Regions from separate parts of the Geobacillus sp. DSP4a genome, predicted to be linked through region 2. Evidence: a T-box and tRNA genes for the amino acid it is inferred to sense, from the RefSeq annotation. Region 2 holds a T-box; the other holds one or more tRNA genes.
What was found. The T-box of region 2 lies ahead of serS (serine--tRNA ligase). A T-box ahead of a tRNA ligase gene usually reads a tRNA of that ligase, here a tRNA-Ser.

Region 1 (5,570 bases), on a different contig from region 2:
TCGTTCGACGCGCGGCGCCTCCATATCCCCCCCCAATCGGTTGATCGGTTCATCAGCAACAAGCTCACCGCCAACAAAACAGGCGCATCGCTCCTCAACCTGTTCTTCTATATATAGTGAACCCCTTTGCTTAATTAAAAATTGATGGTGGGCAATATACATCACTTTCGCTTCCCGCTCGATGGTCTGCCTGCCGACAATTTGCCCCCGGATCGTGCAACGGACGATCTCCGCACCGCGCTTTTGGCAAAGCTGTTGCTTTCTTGCCGCCTCTTCGCTTCGGATATTGCTTTCCGACACAAACGAGCGGGCTCGCTCATCCAACCACGCGCGCAACTGTTTTTTCATGCTGCTTTCCACCACTTTCGTTTTTGTTACTACCTTATGTGGGGAAGCTGCGTTTTTTTCCCTATTCCTTTGCCTCAGCCAACAGTTTTAGTCCTTTTTCAATCTCAGCGATCACATCGGCATCCGCCTCCGTTTGCCGCGCGGCCTCCAAATAAGGCTTAGCGCTTGGATCCCCGATTTTCCCGAGCGCCCACGCCGCCGTCCCGCGGATGACCGGGCGACTGTCTTCTTTTAACAACCGGAGTAAATGCGGCACTGCCGTCCGGTCTTTGTAGTGAGCGAGGGCAATAATCGCATTGCGCTGAATCGGTTTTTTCCCGCGCCATGAACCGGCCATCGCACCAAACTTCTCTTGAAACTCACGGTTCGTCATGTCAAGAAGCGGAACCAGCTTCGGTTTGGCCGCCTCCGGATCCGGCTCGAATTCCGGATGCAAATGAAAGTCTTTTCCCTTATTTTCCGGGCAGACTTGCTGGCATGTATCGCAGCCATACAGCCGATTCCCGATTTTCTCTCGAAACTCGTCGGCCAAAAATCCTTTCGTTTGCGTTAAAAAGGAAAGGCACCGCTGTGCGTTCAGTTGTCCCCCTTGCACAAGCGCCCCGGTCGGGCAGGCATCAATGCATTTCGTGCACGTGCCGCATCGGTTTTCAACCGGTTCATCAGGGGGAAATGGAATATTCGTAATCATTTCTCCCAAATACACATACGATCCAAACTCTGGTGTAATAATAGAGCAGTTTTTGCCACTCCAACCGATCCCTGCCCGTTCCGCCACCGCCCGATCGGCGAGCTCTCCGGTATCCACCATCGAGCGAACGCGGGCATGGGGCACTTTGGCCAGCAAAAACTCCTCGAGCTGCTGCAAACGTTCCCGCAACACATCGTGGTAGTCCTTTCCCCATGAAGCGCGGCAAAAAACGCCGCGCCGTTCCGTCTTTGTCCCCCGCGGCGCATTTTTCATTTTAGACGGATAGGCAAGAGCAATGGCAATAATCGATTTTGCTTCCGGAAGAAGCAATGAAGGATTCGTCCGTTTCTCAATATCTGGTTCCTCAAAACCGGACTGATAGCCGAGCTCCTGCTGGCGGCGCAGCCGTTCCTTTAATTCCACAAACGGATCAGCGCTCGCAAATCCGATTTTATCAATGCCGATTGACCGACTGTACTCAATGACTTCCTGCTTTAATGCCATAACATCCATCGTTTTCCCTCCTTTCGTCATATATGGTAAAATGAAATCCGAGGTGATCAAGATGAAATGCGTGATATCAGAACAACTAAAGCAACGCCTTCCTTCTGGTAAATTCGGCGTCATCCGCTATTATCATATCGAGGTCAGCGATTCACCGCAAATGTTAAGGGGGCGGCTTGAGCTGTTTCAAGAATCTCTTTACATCGAGCTGCAGGAAAAGTCGATTGCCGACATTCCTGAAATGGTCGAATGGCGCCGTACTTTCAAACAAATCGGAACGGACCCAAGCCGCTATCGACCGTCAAGTGAAAGCCTGTACCGACGCATCCAGAAAAAAAGCTTCATTCCGCCTATCCATTCAGCGGCGGACATAAACAACTTTTTTTCACTCTATTATAAAATTCCGCTCGGCATCTATGATCTAGACCGCATCAACGGGACAGTGACGCTCACGATCGGCACGGAAAAAGATGAATACATCGCGTTAAACGGCCGCACAGTCAACTTTGCCAACAAACTCGTCAGCAAAGATGAACGAGGGCCGTTTGGCAGTCCGATCGTCGATTCGGAGCGGACCGCCGTGACGAGAGAAACGAAAAACGCTTTGCAAATCGTTTACTTTCTCCCATCAACGCCAGAAGAAACCGCCAAGCGCCAGCTTCAAGCCATCCAAACGATGTTTGTGCAAATTCATGGCGGCGAAGCCGACGCCCAATTGTTCGTTTGATCTTCTCCCCCCACTTTCCTGCCGTTGGAAACGGGGGACTCCCTCCCTACCTGAACTCTCTCCCTACGCTCACGCGTGGAAATGAGGGTCTTCTCGGTTTAGGGTGGTAAATAAAAAAACGCAATGCCTCGTTCTTTAACGAAACGAAACACTGCGTTGTCCCCAACAATCATAACGTAATTTTAAAGCTAACGAGAGATATTATAACAGACTTCCACACGCATCGCAAGAAAAAAACGCAAAAATCGACAAAAGAAATTGTACAAAAGGGCACCAGAATCTCTGGTGCCAGCAACCAGTGACCCGTACGGGATTCGAACCCGTGTTACCGCCGTGAAAGGGCGGTGTCTTAACCACTTGACCAACGGGCCATTATGGCGGAGAAGGCGGGATTTGAACCCGCGCGCCGCAAAACTGCGACCTAACGGTTTAGCAAACCGTCCCCTTCAGCCACTTGGGTACTTCTCCAAAGAAATGGCTCCGCAAGTAGGATTCGAACCTACGACCTACCGGTTAACAGCCGGTTGCTCTACCGCTGAGCTATTGCGGAATGATGAGTAAGAAACCTAGCCCAATACTTGCCCTGTCCCTTCCTCTGCCAGCTAATTCAAGGAAGCGAGATGCGTCGGGACAACTCGAAGCATATTCGACGATGCACCTGCTCGTCGCTGAGCTATTGCGGAATGATGAGTAAGAAACCTAGCCCAATACTTGCCCTGTCCCTTCCTCTGCCAGCTAATTCAAGGAAGCGAGATGCGTCGAGGCAACTCGCAGCGAATTCGAAGATGTGAAGCTCATCGCTCCGATTTTGCTGTGGAACGATGGGGCATTGTTCGCCCATTATTATAGCGAATGACCCAAAAATATTCAACGGAAAATAATGGGCCTAAGTGGACTTGAACCACCGACCTCACGCTTATCAGGCGTGCGCTCTGACCAGCTGAGCTATAGGCCCATCAAAAGCGGGTGATGGGAATCGAACCCACGACATCAGCTTGGAAGGCTGAGGTTTTACCACTAAACTACACCCGCATAATATTTGGCTTAACATCCGCCACGCTATTTCCATGCCCCTTCCTCTACCAGCTGATTCATAGAAGCCAGATGCGTCGGGGCAACTCGAAGCCAATTCGATGATGCAGATGCTCGTGGCTGAGGTTTTACCACTAAACTACACCCGCATAATATTTGGCTTAACATCCGCCACGCTATTTCCATGCCCCTTCCTCTACCAGCTGATTCATAGAAGCCAGATGCGTCGGGGCAACTCGAAGCCAATTCGATGATGCAGATGCTCGTGGCTGAGGTTTTACCACTAAACTACACCCGCATAATATTTGGCTTAACATCCGCCACGCTATTTCCATGCCCCTTCCTCTACCAGCTGATTCATAGAAGCCAGATGCGTCGGGGCAACTCGAAGCCAATTCGATGATGCAGATGCTCGTGGCTGAGGTTTTACCACTAAACTACACCCGCAAATATAGAATATAATGAAAAGGGCGACTAGTGGGAATCGAACCCACGCATGCCAGAGCCACAATCTGGTGCGTTAACCACTTCGCCATAGTCGCCTCGTTCTGGTGCCGGCTGCAGGACTTGAACCCGCAACCTACTGATTACAAGTCAGTTGCTCTACCAATTGAGCTAAGCCGGCACGATTTTAAAGTGCATGGCGGAGGAGGAGGGATTCGAACCCCCGCGCGCCTTGCGGCGCCTCTCGGTTTTCAAGACCGACCCCTTCAACCACTTGGGTACTCCTCCAAAAAAGCAACAATAATAATGGTGGACCTTGTAGGACTCGAACCTACGACCGGACGGTTATGAGCCGTCTGCTCTAACCAGCTGAGCTAAAGGTCCGATAATGGTGGCGGTGGAGGGGATCGAACCCCCGACCTCACGGGTATGAACCGTACGCTCTAGCCAGCTGAGCTACACCGCCAAATTTAAGTCAAAAGGTGGAGCCTATCGGGATCGAACCGATGACCTCCTGCTTGCAAAGCAGGCGCTCTCCCAGCTGAGCTAAGGCCCCATGATAAATCGGGAAGACAGGATTTGAACCTGCGACCTCACGGACCCGAACCGTGTGCTCTACCAAGCTGAGCTACTTCCCGACAAAACGCGCTCGAGAGGATTCGAACCCCTAACCTTCTGATCCGTAGTCAGATGCTCTATCCAATTGAGCTACGAGCGCACGTGCCGAGGGCCGGACTCGAACCGGCACGGTAGTTACCTACCCCAGGATTTTAAGTCCTGTGCGTCTGCCAATTCCGCCACCCCGGCGGAAGTGGAGCGGAAGACGGGGCTCGAACCCGCGACCCCCACCTTGGCAAGGTGGTGTTCTACCGCTGAACTACTTCCGCAAGACGATGAGCCATGGAGGACTCGAACCTCCGACCCTCTGATTAAAAGTCAGATGCTCTACCTACTGAGCTAATGGCTCATGGTTAGGATAACACTCTAAGCTTCATTTCACTCTACCTGCCCCTTCCTCTACAAGCTTATTCGAAGAAGTCAAGTGCGTCGGGGCAACTCGCAGCGAACTCGAAGATGCAACGCTCGTTACTGAGCTAATGGCTCATGGTTAGGATAACACTCTAGGTACTACCTAGCTCTACATACCTCTTCCTCTCCCAGCTTATTCGAGAAAGCGAAGTGTATCGAGGCAACTCGAAGCCTATTCGAAGATGTATCGCTCGTTTCTGAGCTCATGTTTCGCTAGTTGAATTTTTTCAAAATGGAAGATGCCGGCTGCAGGACTTGAACCCGCAACCTACTGATTACAAGTCAGTTGCTCTACCAATTGAGCTAAGCCGGCACATTTAACATGAGTTACTGGCTCATATGATCTGCTCGGTTGTGCCTCTTCCTCTACAAGCTGATTCGAGGAAGTCAAATGCTCGGTGTCCCTTCCTCTGCAAGCTTATTCAAAGAAGTGGGATGCGTCGGGACAACTCGCAGAAGATTCAACGATGCGAATGCTCGTCTCTACCAATTGAGCTAAGTCGGCATAATTATAGTTTGATGGTGGCTCGGGACGGAATCGAACCGCCGACACAAGGATTTTCAGTCCTTTGCTCTACCGACTGAGCTACCGAGCCATATATTATTTTTTAACTCGCTCGTTGAATTGCTCTGTGCCTCTTCCTCTACCAGCTGATTCAAAGACGCTCGATGCATTGAGGCAACTCGAAGCGAATTCGATGAAGCAGATGCTCGTCTCTACCGAATGAGCTGCTGAGCCGTATTTTTCATCTTTCACAATTTTGAAAGAATGGCGGTCCCGACGGGACTCGAACC
Region 2 (5,570 bases):
TTTCTCTTTTGTTCGCGCAATCGGCGGAAAAAGCCGCTCAGCAGCGCCCCACACTCCTCCGCCAACACACCGCTTGCAACCTCAGCCTGGTGGTTGAACCGGCTTTCCTGCAATAAGTTCATTAACGTCCCGGCGCATCCCCCTTTTGGGTCGCTAGCTCCAAATACGACCCGCTCAATGCGGGAAAGAACGATGGCCCCCGCGCACATGGCGCACGGTTCAAGCGTCACGTATAACACCGCCCGTTCAAGCCTCCATGAGCCGGTCACCCGGCACGCTTCGTCAATGGCCAAAACCTCCGCATGGGCGATCGCGCGCTGTTCCGTTTCCCGTAAATTATGGGCGCGGGCGATGACGCGGCCGTCTTGAACGATGACGGCCCCGATCGGCACTTCGCCGATCCGTTCAGCTTTTTTTGCTTCTTCAATCGCCAACTTCATGTAATACTCATCGTTGCTCATCATATACCCCTTTGCACAAACGGTCATTTCTCTTTCTTTTCCATCATAAAATATGGAGAATGAAGACGCAACTAGGAGGTCAAGCGATGCAGATCCATGTCATACAGAGAGGACAAACGTTAAGCGGGATCGCTAAAGCATATGAAACGACGGTCGAGGACATTGTTCGGGCGAACAAGCTGCCAAATCCCGACCGTCTTGTCGTCGGTCAGGCGCTCGTGATTCCGATCGTCGGTCGTTTTTATTGGGTGCAACCCGGAGACAGTTTATGGTCGATTGCCCGCCGGTTTTCCATTCCGATGCAGCGTCTCGCGGAAGTGAACCGCCTCTCGTTAAATGCGCCATTGCGGGTCGGCCAGCGTCTTTACATTCCGCCCGGAGCCAAGCGGAGAGCGGAGTTTAACGCCTATATTGAACCGCGCGGTGCGACCGTCAGTCCGGCGTTGGAAGCAAGCGCCCGCGAAGCCGCTCCACATTTAACGTATTTAAGTCCCTTTTATTTTGCCATTCGGCGCGACGCGACACTCCAAGAGCCTCCGCTTGACGACTTTCCCGCCATCGCCCGCGCCAACCGCGTCACGCTTGTGATGGTTGTCGCCAACATTGAAAACGGGCAGTTCAGCGATGAGCTGGGCGCGCTTATTTTGACGAATGAAACGCTGCAAAACCGCCTGCTCGACAACATTGTCGCTGCCGCCAGACGGTATGGCTTGCGCGGCATCCATTTTAATTTCGAATATTTGCGCCCCGAAGACCGAGAAGCATATAATGCGTTTTTGCGCAAAGCGAAACGGCGATTTGAACGGGAAGGATGGATGATGTCGACCGCCCTGGCGCCAAAAACGAGCGCCACCCAGCGCGGACGTTGGTACGAAGCCCATGACTACCGCGCCCATGGACAAATTGCCGACTTTGTCGTCATTATGACGTATGAGTGGGGCTACAGCGGCGGCCCGCCGATGCCGGTCTCCCCCATCGGCCCTGTCCGCCGTGTCCTCGAGTACGCCGTCTCGGAAATGCCTCCCGGAAAGATTTTAATGGGGCAAAATTTGTATGGTTATGATTGGACACTGCCGTACGTACCGGGCGGACCGTACGCCCGCGCCATCAGCCCGCAGCAGGCCATCGCCCTCGCCGCGAGGTATAACGTCGCGATTGAATACGACACCGAGGCGCAGGCGCCGCATTTTCGCTACCGCGATGAAAACGGGCGCGAGCACGAAGTATGGTTTGAGGACGCCCGCTCCATTCAGGCAAAATTCAATCTCGTGAAAGAACTTGGCCTGCGCGGAGTCAGCTATTGGAAACTGGGCTTCGATTTCCCGCAAAACTGGCTGCTCCTTTCCGACCAGTTTGCAGTCGTCAAAAGATAAGGCCGCCCGCGCCAAAGAGATAAAAAAACCCGCCTTTCTCCCGGCGGGTTTTTTTATGGCTGGAAACGGCGATTCCGATCAGCCGTTTCGGATGGCAATCTCCTCTTATGCGCGTCAGTACTGTTCTTTATCGCTTTGGCAGAGAAGCATTCGAGGCCGGCGTCCGCCGCCTCTTTTTCTCCGTCGCCAACGTCATTCACTATAACACGGCTGCCGGGAAAAGTCAACCAACGATTTTAACGGATGACGTCCCGGTTGCCCATGTATGGGCGGAGCGCCTCTGGGATGATGACCGATCCATCTTCTTGCTGGTAGTTTTCCAAAATAGCGGCGACCGTTCGGCCGATGGCCAACCCTGAGCCGTTTAACGTGTGCACGTATTCCGGTTTCGCTTTCGGATCGCGACGGAAGCGGATGTTGGCGCGGCGAGCTTGGAACGCCTCAAAGTTGCTGCACGATGAAATTTCCCGGTACGTGCCGTAGCTTGGCAGCCATACTTCAATATCGTATGTTTTCGCTGCTGAAAAGCCGAGATCACCCGTGCACAAGGCGACAACGCGGTACGGAAGCCCGAGCCGCTGCAAAATCGTTTCCGCCTGCCGTGTCAATTTTTCCAGTTCCTCGTATGAATCTTCCGGTTTGACAAACTTAACAAGCTCCACTTTGTTGAACTGATGCTGACGGATGAGCCCTCTTGTGTCGCGGCCGGCCGAACCAGCTTCAGCGCGGAAACAGGCGCTGTACGCTGCATAGTAAAGCGGCAAATCATCTGCAGATAAAATTTCATCGCGATGCAAGTTCGTCACCGGCACTTCCGCTGTCGGAATGAGAAAATAGTCTTCGCTGTCCAAATGAAACGCATCCTCGGCAAATTTCGGCAATTGCCCGGTTCCAATCATGCTTGCCCGGTTCACCAAATAGGGGGGCAGCACTTCTTCATAGCCGAATTCATCGAGATGGATGTCAAGCATAAAGTTGATTAACGCCCGCTCAAGCCGGGCGCCCAACCCTTTATAAAACACAAACCGGCTTCCTGTCACTTTAGCCGCCCGCTCAAAATCAAGCAGACCAAGCTGGTCGGCGATATCCCAATGCGGTTTCGGTTCAAACGAAAACGAACGCGGCTCCCCCCATCTCCGCACTTCGACATTGTCCTCTTCCGACTGGCCGACCGGTACGGATTCATGCGGAATATTTGGAATCGATAACAACAGGGCGTTGAGTTCCTCTTCCAGTTGGCGAATGTGCTCATCCATTTGCTTAATGCGGTCGCCGACTTCGCGCATTTGGACGATCAGCGGCTCTGCATCCTTTTTCTCGCGCTTAAGGGCGGCAATTTGCTGCGACACATCATTGCGTTTGCTTTTTAGCTCTTCCACCTCAGCAATCAAACGGCGGCGTTCTTTGTCCAACTGTTCAAACCGGTCGATGTTCGCCAAATCTCCGCCGCGCTGCATTAGTTTTTCTTTCACTTCTTCAAACTGGGCGCGCAATATTTTCACATCCAGCATGGCTTTTACCTCCTTTTCCATTCAATATTATACATAAAAAAGCCCCCGTCCCCAAAAGGGACGGGAGCGACCCCGCGGTGCCACCCTTATTGAAGGCTTGCGATGCCTTCCCTTTTTGCCGTTCACGGCGGCTGCCGAAAACGCCTACTGACCCGCTTTGGCGTTCAACGTTTTGCTCGAGGATGGATTCACAGGCGCTTCCTGTCGGTTTGCACCACCCACCGGCTCTCTGAAAGAAAGGGGGTCTGCTGCTTGTTCCTCTCATCGCTTTCGCTTGATCACTTTACTTAAGGCTTGACGTCATTTTCGCTTCTTTGACCATGTTGAGAAAGTATTGCATCAATCGATGATCGTCGGTCAACTCTGGATGGAACGAGCAACCAAGAAACTGGCCTTGCCGGGCCGCGACAATGCGGTCATTGTATGTCGCGAGGACATCGACCCCGTCGCCGACCTCGACAATGTGCGGAGCACGGATGAAGACGCCGACAAACCCGTCGCCAACCCCCTTGATCGACAGCTCCGCCTCAAAGCTTTCCCGCTGCCGCCCAAACGAGTTCCGCTCGACCGTAATATCCATCAGGCCTAAGTGAGGCTCATCATACCCGACGATTCGTTTCGCCAGCAAAATGAGCCCGGCGCATGTCCCAAACATCGGCTTGCCATCAGCGGCAAATTGCTTCAATGGCTCCATCAATCCGTACCGGTCCATGAGGCGCCGCATTGTTGTGCTTTCGCCGCCCGGGAGCACGAGTCCGTCGAGTCCCGAAAGCTGCTCCGGTTTCTTCACGACGACCGCCTCGGCGCCGCACGCCTCGATGGCGCGGACATGTTCCTGCACAGCTCCTTGCAGTCCGAGTACACCTATTTTCATTGTGATCTTGCTCCTTTGTCCGGATTACCAGCCTCGTTCTTGCATCCGATGCTCCGGCAGCAGTGTCGCGACATCGATGCCGCGCATTGCGCCGCCCAGCCCTTTCGATAGATGAGCGATCAGCTCATAGTCTTCATAATGAGTCGTCGCTTCAACGATCGCACGAGCGTATTTTTCCGGATTTTCCGATTTAAAAATGCCCGAACCAACGAAGACACCGTCGGCGCCTAAGTGCATCATGAGCGCGGCGTCAGCTGGTGTCGCGACACCGCCAGCGGCGAAGTTGACGACCGGGAGGCGGCCAAGCCGTTTGATTTCACGCAGCACTTCAACCGGAGCCCCAAGCTGTTTCGCCTCGGCGACAAGTTCGTCTTCGCTCATGCTGACAACTTTGCGGATTTGCGCGTTGACTTTGCGCATATGGCGAACGGCCTCGACGATGTTTCCTGTCCCTGGCTCCCCTTTTGTCCGCAACATCGATGCCCCTTCAGCAATGCGGCGGGCGGCCTCTCCTAAGTCGCGGCAACCGCATACAAATGGGACCGTAAACTGCCGTTTGTCAATATGGAACTCTTCATCAGCCGGCGTCAATACTTCACTTTCGTCAATATAGTCGACGCCGAGCGCCTCAAGGACGCGCGCTTCCACATAATGCCCGATGCGCACTTTTGCCATGACTGGGATTGATACAGCGTTCATCACTTCTTCAATGATCGTCGGATCAGCCATGCGCGCGACACCGCCAGCGGCGCGAATGTCTGCCGGGACGCGCTCGAGCGCCATGACTGCGACAGCCCCTGCCGCCTCAGCAATCTTCGCTTGCTCCGCATTGACGACGTCCATAATGACGCCGCCTTTTTGCATTTCCGCCATGCCGCGTTTGACGCGGTCTGTACCTGTCAATGCCAACGTTGATTCCCCCTGTTCCTATCCTTATGCTTTGCTATATACGCAAAAGGATGATTCCACTGTTTTATTTTACCTCAATTTTTACAAAAATCACAATGGAAAAAAGCTCCCCTTAACCGGGGAGCAGCGTTACAACCAACCTTTCACCGTTTTGGCAACGCTTGTCCATAAATCAGCAAACAGTCCGCCAATCGCACGCATCGAGAGAACGAACCAGTTGGCTTTCTCCACCTCGGTTGTCGTAACGAGCGGCACCCGGATGTTTTTTTGCATGTCCGGGCTTAAGAACGCGAGCGAGTCATCGCCTTTGTATTCAAGCGTCATATATCCGACCGTCTCTCCTTTTTTCAACGGAGCGATCAATTTTCCTTCTTTCGTCATTTTTTTCTGATCCAATACATAAACCGGCTTGTACTGTTTTTCCTCGCCATTTTTGACGAGC

Region 1: it has a tRNA-Ser gene. The T-box ahead of serS (serine--tRNA ligase) is inferred to sense a tRNA for this amino acid. The anticodon was not compared.

What each region holds. Positions count from the first base shown of each region.
Region 1 is NZ_SDLD01000011.1:873-6,442, reverse strand. It holds gene ETC02_RS05695 (amidase domain-containing protein) at 1-348, opposite strand, end outside; gene queG (tRNA epoxyqueuosine(34) reductase QueG) at 410-1,552, opposite strand; gene ETC02_RS05685 (B3/B4 domain-containing protein) at 1,605-2,270, shown strand; tRNA gene ETC02_RS05680 (tRNA-Glu) at 2,570-2,641, opposite strand; tRNA gene ETC02_RS05675 (tRNA-Ser) at 2,646-2,738, opposite strand; tRNA gene ETC02_RS05670 (tRNA-Asn) at 2,746-2,820, opposite strand; tRNA gene ETC02_RS05665 (tRNA-Ile) at 3,152-3,225, opposite strand; tRNA gene ETC02_RS05660 (tRNA-Gly) at 3,232-3,302, opposite strand; tRNA gene ETC02_RS05655 (tRNA-His) at 3,772-3,844, opposite strand; tRNA gene ETC02_RS05650 (tRNA-Thr) at 3,852-3,927, opposite strand; tRNA gene ETC02_RS05645 (tRNA-Ser) at 3,944-4,034, opposite strand; tRNA gene ETC02_RS05640 (tRNA-Ile) at 4,054-4,130, opposite strand; tRNA gene ETC02_RS05635 (tRNA-Met) at 4,136-4,212, opposite strand; tRNA gene ETC02_RS05630 (tRNA-Ala) at 4,230-4,302, opposite strand; tRNA gene ETC02_RS05625 (tRNA-Pro) at 4,311-4,384, opposite strand; tRNA gene ETC02_RS05620 (tRNA-Arg) at 4,391-4,464, opposite strand; tRNA gene ETC02_RS05615 (tRNA-Leu) at 4,468-4,553, opposite strand; tRNA gene ETC02_RS05610 (tRNA-Gly) at 4,559-4,633, opposite strand; tRNA gene ETC02_RS05605 (tRNA-Lys) at 4,641-4,713, opposite strand; tRNA gene ETC02_RS05600 (tRNA-Thr) at 5,016-5,088, opposite strand; tRNA gene ETC02_RS05595 (tRNA-Phe) at 5,296-5,371, opposite strand; tRNA gene ETC02_RS05590 (tRNA-Asp) at 5,546-5,570, opposite strand, start outside.
Region 2 is NZ_SDLD01000057.1:3,962-9,531, reverse strand. It holds gene tadA (tRNA adenosine(34) deaminase TadA) at 1-461, opposite strand, end outside; gene ETC02_RS14935 (glycoside hydrolase family 18 protein) at 548-1,834, shown strand; gene serS (serine--tRNA ligase) at 2,071-3,345, opposite strand; T-box leader at 3,399-3,619, opposite strand; gene pdxT (pyridoxal 5'-phosphate synthase glutaminase subunit PdxT) at 3,629-4,219, opposite strand; gene pdxS (pyridoxal 5'-phosphate synthase lyase subunit PdxS) at 4,244-5,128, opposite strand; gene ETC02_RS14915 (D-alanyl-D-alanine carboxypeptidase family protein) at 5,258-5,570, opposite strand, start outside.